DNA from 3 places in the Pseudomonas sp. S3_G06 genome. Region 3 is predicted to be linked to each of the others. Evidence: predicted binding sites of a transcription regulator. Region 3 holds the regulator's gene; each other region holds the start of a gene.
The links. Region 3 encodes FliA, which starts transcription of late flagellar genes. Its sites were predicted from a motif close to CTAAAGTTTNNNNNNNNNNNGCCGNTAA; they were not measured.

Region 1: the regulator FliA is predicted to act here: its motif matches at 1,388-1,415, upstream of AB4N47_RS10200 (methyl-accepting chemotaxis protein).
Region 2: the regulator FliA is predicted to act here: its motif matches at 1,312-1,339, upstream of AB4N47_RS21310 (methyl-accepting chemotaxis protein).

What each region holds. Positions count from the first base shown of each region.
Region 1 is NZ_CP162738.1:2,264,388-2,266,650, forward strand. Features, by position in the region: gene AB4N47_RS10190 (DUF1294 domain-containing protein) at 1-412, opposite strand, end outside; gene AB4N47_RS10195 (undecaprenyl-diphosphate phosphatase) at 409-1,239, opposite strand; gene AB4N47_RS10200 (methyl-accepting chemotaxis protein) at 1,544-2,263, shown strand, end outside.
Region 2 is NZ_CP162738.1:4,780,580-4,782,842, forward strand. Features, by position in the region: gene AB4N47_RS21295 (formimidoylglutamate deiminase) at 1-193, shown strand, start outside; gene AB4N47_RS21300 (lipocalin family protein) at 280-849, opposite strand; gene AB4N47_RS21305 (hypothetical protein) at 879-1,133, opposite strand; gene AB4N47_RS21310 (methyl-accepting chemotaxis protein) at 1,415-2,263, shown strand, end outside.
Region 3 is NZ_CP162738.1:3,466,642-3,468,904, forward strand. Features, by position in the region: gene AB4N47_RS15480 (protein phosphatase CheZ) at 1-417, opposite strand, end outside; gene AB4N47_RS15485 (chemotaxis response regulator CheY) at 436-807, opposite strand; gene fliA (RNA polymerase sigma factor FliA) at 975-1,715, opposite strand; gene fleN (flagellar synthesis regulator FleN) at 1,712-2,263, opposite strand, start outside.

The sequences.
Region 1 (2,263 bases), 1.2 Mb from region 3:
AGTTCGATCCGAGGAAAATCTGGTCAATCCAGAACACCTGATGCAACAACACGATCGCCCAGAACAGAATCTGAAACGACACCTTGCGCGTCTTGTGCCGAAACACCTGCTGAGCGATCAAAGCTCCCGGCCAGCCGCCCGCCAGTTCTACCGCATGCAGGATGTTTTCCGGGGTGCGCCAGGCATCGGCGCGGGCCTTGCGCTTGTCGGCCCAGTACAGAAAGAACGCCAGCACACTGACAATCCCGTACGCCGCCAGCGGCACCCGCGAGATGCCGCTGAGCCACATCGACAGCGAGCCGAACAGCGGCAGCGCGCAGATGATCAGCAACACCGCAAGCTTCAATTTCAGATGCTGAACGCGGCCGCCTGAAGGTCGTCCTTCAGGGCGGCGCGTGCGGGAATCGTTCATGCCTTGGCCGCCGACCAGTCCACCCAGCCGAACTGCCAGGTCGCCAGAATGAACAGGCCGAACGCAATCCGGTACCAGGCAAAGGCTGCGTAGCTGTGGCTGCCAATGAACTTGAGCAGGCCGCGCACAGCGATCATGGCGAAGATGAACGCCGTGACGAAACCAATGGCGAACACCGGGAAATCCGCCGGCACAAACAGATCGCGGTATTTGTAACCCGAATACACCGCCGCACCGACCATGGTTGGCATGGCGAGGAAAAACGAGAACTCGGTGGCCGTCTTGCGCGACAAGCCGAACAGCAAGCCACCAATGATCGTCGAGCCCGAACGCGAGGTGCCGGGAATCATCGCCAGGCATTGCGCGAAGCCGATTTTCAAGGCGTCGGTCCAGCGGATTTCGTCGACGGTTTCGGCGTGGACTTCATGTTGGCGCTGTTCGGCCCACAGCATGATGATGCCGCCGATGACCAGCGCCGCCGCCACGGTGATCGGGTTGAACAGGTATTCGTGAATCAGGTCGGCAAAGATCACCCCCAGCACCACGGCGGGCAAAAAGGCGATCAGCAGGTTGGCGGTGAAACGCCTGGCGCTCGGCTGGGTCGGCAGACCGATCACTACGTCGAGGATCTTGCGGCGAAACTCCCAGACCACCGCGAGGATCGCGCCGAGCTGAATGATGATGTTGAACGCCATGGCCCGCTCGCCGCCGAAGTTCAGCAAGTCGGCGACGATGATCTGGTGTCCGGTACTCGAAATGGGCAAAAACTCCGTCAGCCCTTCTACAACTCCTAGAATCAGTGCCTGCAAGGCGGTCCAAAGATCCATCAATCCCCCAGAGAGCGATGCGCGCGGGCATGCCCCGATAGTATTTTTTCGTTCACTGCGTCCAGCGTAGCCGGTAAAAGCTGTAGCGATTGCGCGCGCACAGGATCCACACGAAACGGTAAAAATTCCGTGAAATATCAAAACCGGATTCAGGTTTTTGCGCGCGGGGCCGAAATCCTAACAGACAAGCCTTAATAGCGCTCCCCGCGTTAGGCGGCTCAAGTCGCACAATCGCAAGCCCACAGCGGTGGCTGGATGCTGGCGATCGTTTATTACAAGAACAAGAATCCGGAGTGACAGCGTTATGAACAGCTTGCGCAGTGTGTCGATCAGCCGACGCTTGTGGCTCATCTTGATCGTGGCGGTGGTCATGTTGCTGACCTTGGGCGTGCTGATGCTCAAGCAGATCCACGACGACCTCTACCACGCCAAGGCGCAGAAAACCCAGCACGTGGTGCAGACCGCCAGTGGCCTGCTGACTTATTACCACGGCCTGGAAACCGCCGGCACCCTGACCAGGGATGCCGCGCAAAAGCAGGCGCTGACCGCGATCCGTGGCCTGCGCTACGACCAGAGCGACTACTTCTGGATCAACGACCTCACGCCCGTGATGGTCATGCACCCGACCAATCCCAAGCTCGAAGGCCAGAATCTTTCGGCGATCCGCGACCCGGACGGCTTTGCGGTGTTCAACGAGATGGTCGCCATTGCCAAGGCCAAAGGCGCGGGCATGGTCAATTATCGCTGGCCGAAACCGGGGGCGACCGACCCTGTCGCCAAGACCTCGTATGTGAAGCTGTTTGAGCCGTGGGGCTGGGTGATCGGTTCCGGTGTGTACGTCGACGATGTTCAGGCGGAATTTCAGGGACAAATGATCAAGGCGTCGGCGATCGGCCTGGCGATTGCGCTGATCATGGCGCTGCTGGTGATCCTGATCGCACGCAGCATCGTCCGTCCGTTGCAAGAAACCGTGAATGCCATGGCCAACATCGCCAGCGGCGAAAGCGACCTGACCCGCAGCCTC
Region 2 (2,263 bases), 1.3 Mb from region 3:
CGATGGTAACGATCCATATCTGGCGACTGCCAATGGCGACGGCATTCTCAATCGCTGGTTGTTCGCCGGCGGCGATCGCCAGGTGCGCGATGTGCTGGTCAATGGTCAGTGGGTGGTGCGCGATGGCCGGCATGCTGGCGAAGAGCACAGCGCCCGAGCCTTCACCCAGGTCCTGCGTGATCTTTTAGGGTAAGAAAAGCAAAAGATCGCAGCCTTCGGCAGCTCCTACACGAATGCATTCTCATGTAGGAGCTGCCGAAGGCTGCGATCTTTTCGCTCTTAATTAGAGGTCTTGGCCATCTGCCGGTCCGACGCCCGCCAGATCAGGCGTGTGGTGTCGTAACCCTGCTGACGCGCCTTGCTCAGCAATTCTTCGCGCACTACACCGTTGACGGTCGGAGTGCGTGACAGCAGCCACAGGTACTTGCGACTCGGATCGCCGACGATGGCGGTCTTGTAATCGTCGCTGACGTACAACACCCAGTACTCGCCCTTTGCCACACCCGGCACCAGGCGCGAGAACCAGTTATCGAATTCGACCCAGAGCTTGTCGGTCTTGCCCGGCACTTGTGGGTAAGCCGTGCCCTTTGCCTCTTCCCACTGCCACTCCGGGGTCAGGCAACGATTGAGCACGCCGACATTGCCGTCAGGCTTGAGTGTGTAATGGGCTTCGGATTGCGCGCAGTGGCGCTGGAAGTACATCGGCAAGCGTGCCAGTTCATACCAGGTGCCCTGATAACGCTTGAGATTGACGCTGTTGACGGTCTTGGGCGCCAACGGGTCGACGCCGGAAGTGGCGCAGCCAGCCAGTACCAGGCCAGCAAAAAGGATCAGCAATAACCGCTTCATTTTTTTCTCCGTGGGCGCGAAGCCCCGGTTTACTTCAGGCCTTGGCCGGAAAACATCAGCACTTTGTCACCGGCGTATTGCACGCTGATAAAGCTGTTCTTGTCGCCCCAGGTGCAGCTGGACATACCGAGCGCGCCCGAGCAATCAGTGGGCTTGCCGAGAAGGGTTTCCACTTCGGACTTGGCCATGCCGGCCGAGAGCTTGGAGTAGTTTTCCTGATTGACCTTGCTGCATGCGGCCAACAGCACGCAAAACGACAGCAGGGCGATAGATCGCAGCGACATGGTGAAACTCCTGGAACGAGGGGGGATGGCATGGTGCCAACCAGAAGCTTAGAAGAGAAAAGTGTCATCTGGTTCCGTGACCGAACGCCTATTTATCAGCCCGCCCGTCCGGCTTTTGTCGGTAAATCAAAAACTTTGTGAAGCCGACGAGCATTTCGTCGACTTTCCCTGCAAGCGCCTAATCTTTGGCGCGGCGCGGTCGAAATAAGAGCAGCGCAACGCTGCCGATTATGGCAAATTGCCGCCCTTTCCTGACCAGCCCCTTCGCGGTAGTTCATTCGATGACCAGAAACATGAAATTCAGCCACAAGATTCTGCTGGCTGCTGCCCTTGTGGTGGCCGTTGCGTTCGCCTGTTTCATCTTCTTCAACGACTATCGCCAGCGTCAGGCCTTGAGCAGCAGCACCGAAGCGACCATGCAGGAGCTGGGCAGCCTGACCACCAGCAACATTCAGACCTGGCTGGAAAGCCGCATTCAGCTGCTGCAATCGCTGTCGCAGCAAGTCGCCGTCGATGGCAATGCGCCCGCCAGCCTCAAGCGCATCATTGACCTGCCCGCCTACACCGGCAATTTCCAGCTCAGCTATTTCGGTGGCGCTGACGGTGTGATGTTCTCGGTGCCGGCCGGCAACCGTGCGCCGGACTACGATCCACGGGCGCGCGGCTGGTACAAAGCGGCCAACAGCGCGCAGCAGACCATCGTCACCGAACCGTACATTGCCGCTTCGTCGGGCAAGCTGGTGATCACCGTCGCCACGCCGGTGCAGCGTCAGGGCCAGATGCTCGGCGTGGCCGGGGCCGACATTGACCTGACCAGCGTCAGCGCGATCATCAACTCGCTGAACTTCGGCGGCCACGGTCATGCGTTCATCGTCAGCGCCGAAGGCAAGATCCTGATTCACCCGGACAGCAAACTGGTGCTCAAGACCCTCGCCGAGGCCTATCCGAACGGCGCGCCTCAAGTCAGTCCGGGTTTGAAAGAAGTCGAGTTCGACGGCAAGACCCAGTTGATTTCCTTCACTCGCGTCAACGGCGTGCCATCGGCTGACTGGTACGTGGCGCTGGTGCTCGACAAAGACACCGCGTTCTCGATGCTCAGCGAATTCCGCACCTCGGCGCTGATCGCCATG
Region 3 (2,263 bases):
TTCAGCCCCGACCTCGCGACGCATGAAGCGGCCCCAATCGGCGCTCAACGTCTGCGCTTCATCAGCGAGACTGTTGACCACCGGCGTGGCGCTTTCCACCAGATCCATGGTGCGGTTGGCCGCGGCTTCCGTCAGCTTGACCACATAGCCCAGGCGTTCGGTGGCGTCGGTGATTTGCGACACTTCCTCGGCCTGCGGCATGTGCGGATCAATCTGGAAATTGACGATCGCACTGTGCAGTTCACGTGTGAGTTTGCCCACTTCCTGATACAGGCCGCGGTCACGGGTCTGATTGAGCTCATGGATCAGTTGCACCGCGTCGCCGAACTTGCCTTTTTCAAGGCTCTCGACCAGTTCGACCGCGTGTTTTTTCAGGGTCGATTCGAAATCGCCCTGTGATGATTCGTTATGCTCCATAGCTCCCCCGCGCATTCATCAGCCGATGCGTTCGAAAATCTTCTCGATTTTGTCTTTCAACGCTTGAGCCGTGAAAGGTTTGACCACGTAACCGTTCACACCGGCCTGGGCGGCCTCGATGATCTGCTCGCGCTTGGCTTCAGCAGTCACCATCAACACCGGGAGGTGCTTGAGTTTTTCATCGGCGCGCACGTGACGCAGCAGGTCGATACCGGTCATGCCCGGCATGTTCCAGTCCGTTACCAGAAAGTCGATGCTGCCGCTGTTGAGCACCGGAATGGCAGTGGTGCCATCGTCGGCCTCGACGGTGTTGGTGAACCCAAGATCGCGCAGCAGGTTCTTGATGATCCGCCGCATCGTTGAGAAGTCATCAACGATGAGGATTTTCATGTCTTTGTTCAATTCGACCTCCAAGCAGTCTTAAACGCGCCCAGCACCTGGACGCGCCACTTCAATCAATCGGCGCAGCACTTAAAGTTTGTCTGGAGCACAACGGATCGAGACCGGCGCCGTTCATCACCGCACCAGCCTCGTTTCGCAGTGTCCCCACACTGCCTTCAGCGCGCTCGCCACTCCCCCAAACGCCCCCGCAGACGGGCCGCGCACTGGCTGTGTAACTGGCTGACCCGCGATTCACTGACGCCAAGGACTTCACCGATTTCCTTGAGGTTCAGCTCTTCGTCGTAGTACAGCGCCAACACCAGTCGCTCACGCTCCGGCAAATTGGCAATCGCGTCCGCCAGCGCCGCCTGGAAGCGTTCATCTTCCAGATCGCGTGACGGCTCCATATGAGCACTGGCGCCATCCTCGTGCAGCCCTTCGTGTTCGCCGTCCTGCAAGAGGTCGTCGAAACTGAACAGGCGACTGCCCAAGGTGTCATTCAGAATCCCGTAGTAATCGTCGAGACTCAATTGGAGTTCGGCCGCAACCTCGTGATCTTTAGCGTCACGGCCGGTTTTAGCTTCAATCGAGCGAATCGCGTCGCTGACCATCCTGGTATTACGGTGAACCGAGCGTGGCGCCCAATCCCCTTTGCGCACTTCATCGAGCATCGCGCCGCGGATTCGAATGCCCGCGTACGTTTCGAAACTGGCGCCTTTGCTGGCGTCGTATTTGGTCGAGACTTCGAGCAAACCGATCATCCCGGCCTGGATCAGGTCTTCGACCTGCACGCTGGCCGGCAGGCGCGCCAGCAAGTGATAGGCAATGCGCTTGACCAGTGGCGCGTAACGCTCGATCAATTCGTATTGCGCGTCACGCGCCGACTTTTTGTAAAGATTCATGCCACTGGCGGTCATATCACAGGCCCTGCGGTTTGCTGCACGAGACGCTCGACGAAAAATTCCAGATGCCCGCGCGGGTTGGCCGGCAGCGGCCAGGTGTCGACCTTCTGGGCGATGGCCTTGAAGGCCAGCGCGCACTTGGAACGGGGAAAGGCTTCGTAGACGGCGCGCTGCTTCTGCACCGCTTTGCGCACGCTTTCGTCGTACGGCACGGCGCCGACGTATTGTAGGGCGACGTCGAGGAAGCGATCCGTGACCTTGGTCAACTTGGCGAACAGGTTGCGCCCTTCCTGCGGGCTCTGCGCCATGTTGGCCAGGACGCGGAAGCGGTTCATGCCGTAGTCGCGGTTGAGCAACTTGATCAGCGCGTAAGCGTCGGTGATCGAAGTCGGCTCGTCGCAGACCACCAGCAACACTTCCTGGGCGGCGCGTACGAAACTGACTACCGAGTCACCAATACCCGCAGCGGTGTCGATCACCAGCACGTCGAGATTGTCGCCGATGTCGCTGAACGCCTGGATCAGGCCGGCGTGCTGCGCCGGGCTCAGGTGCACCATGCTCTG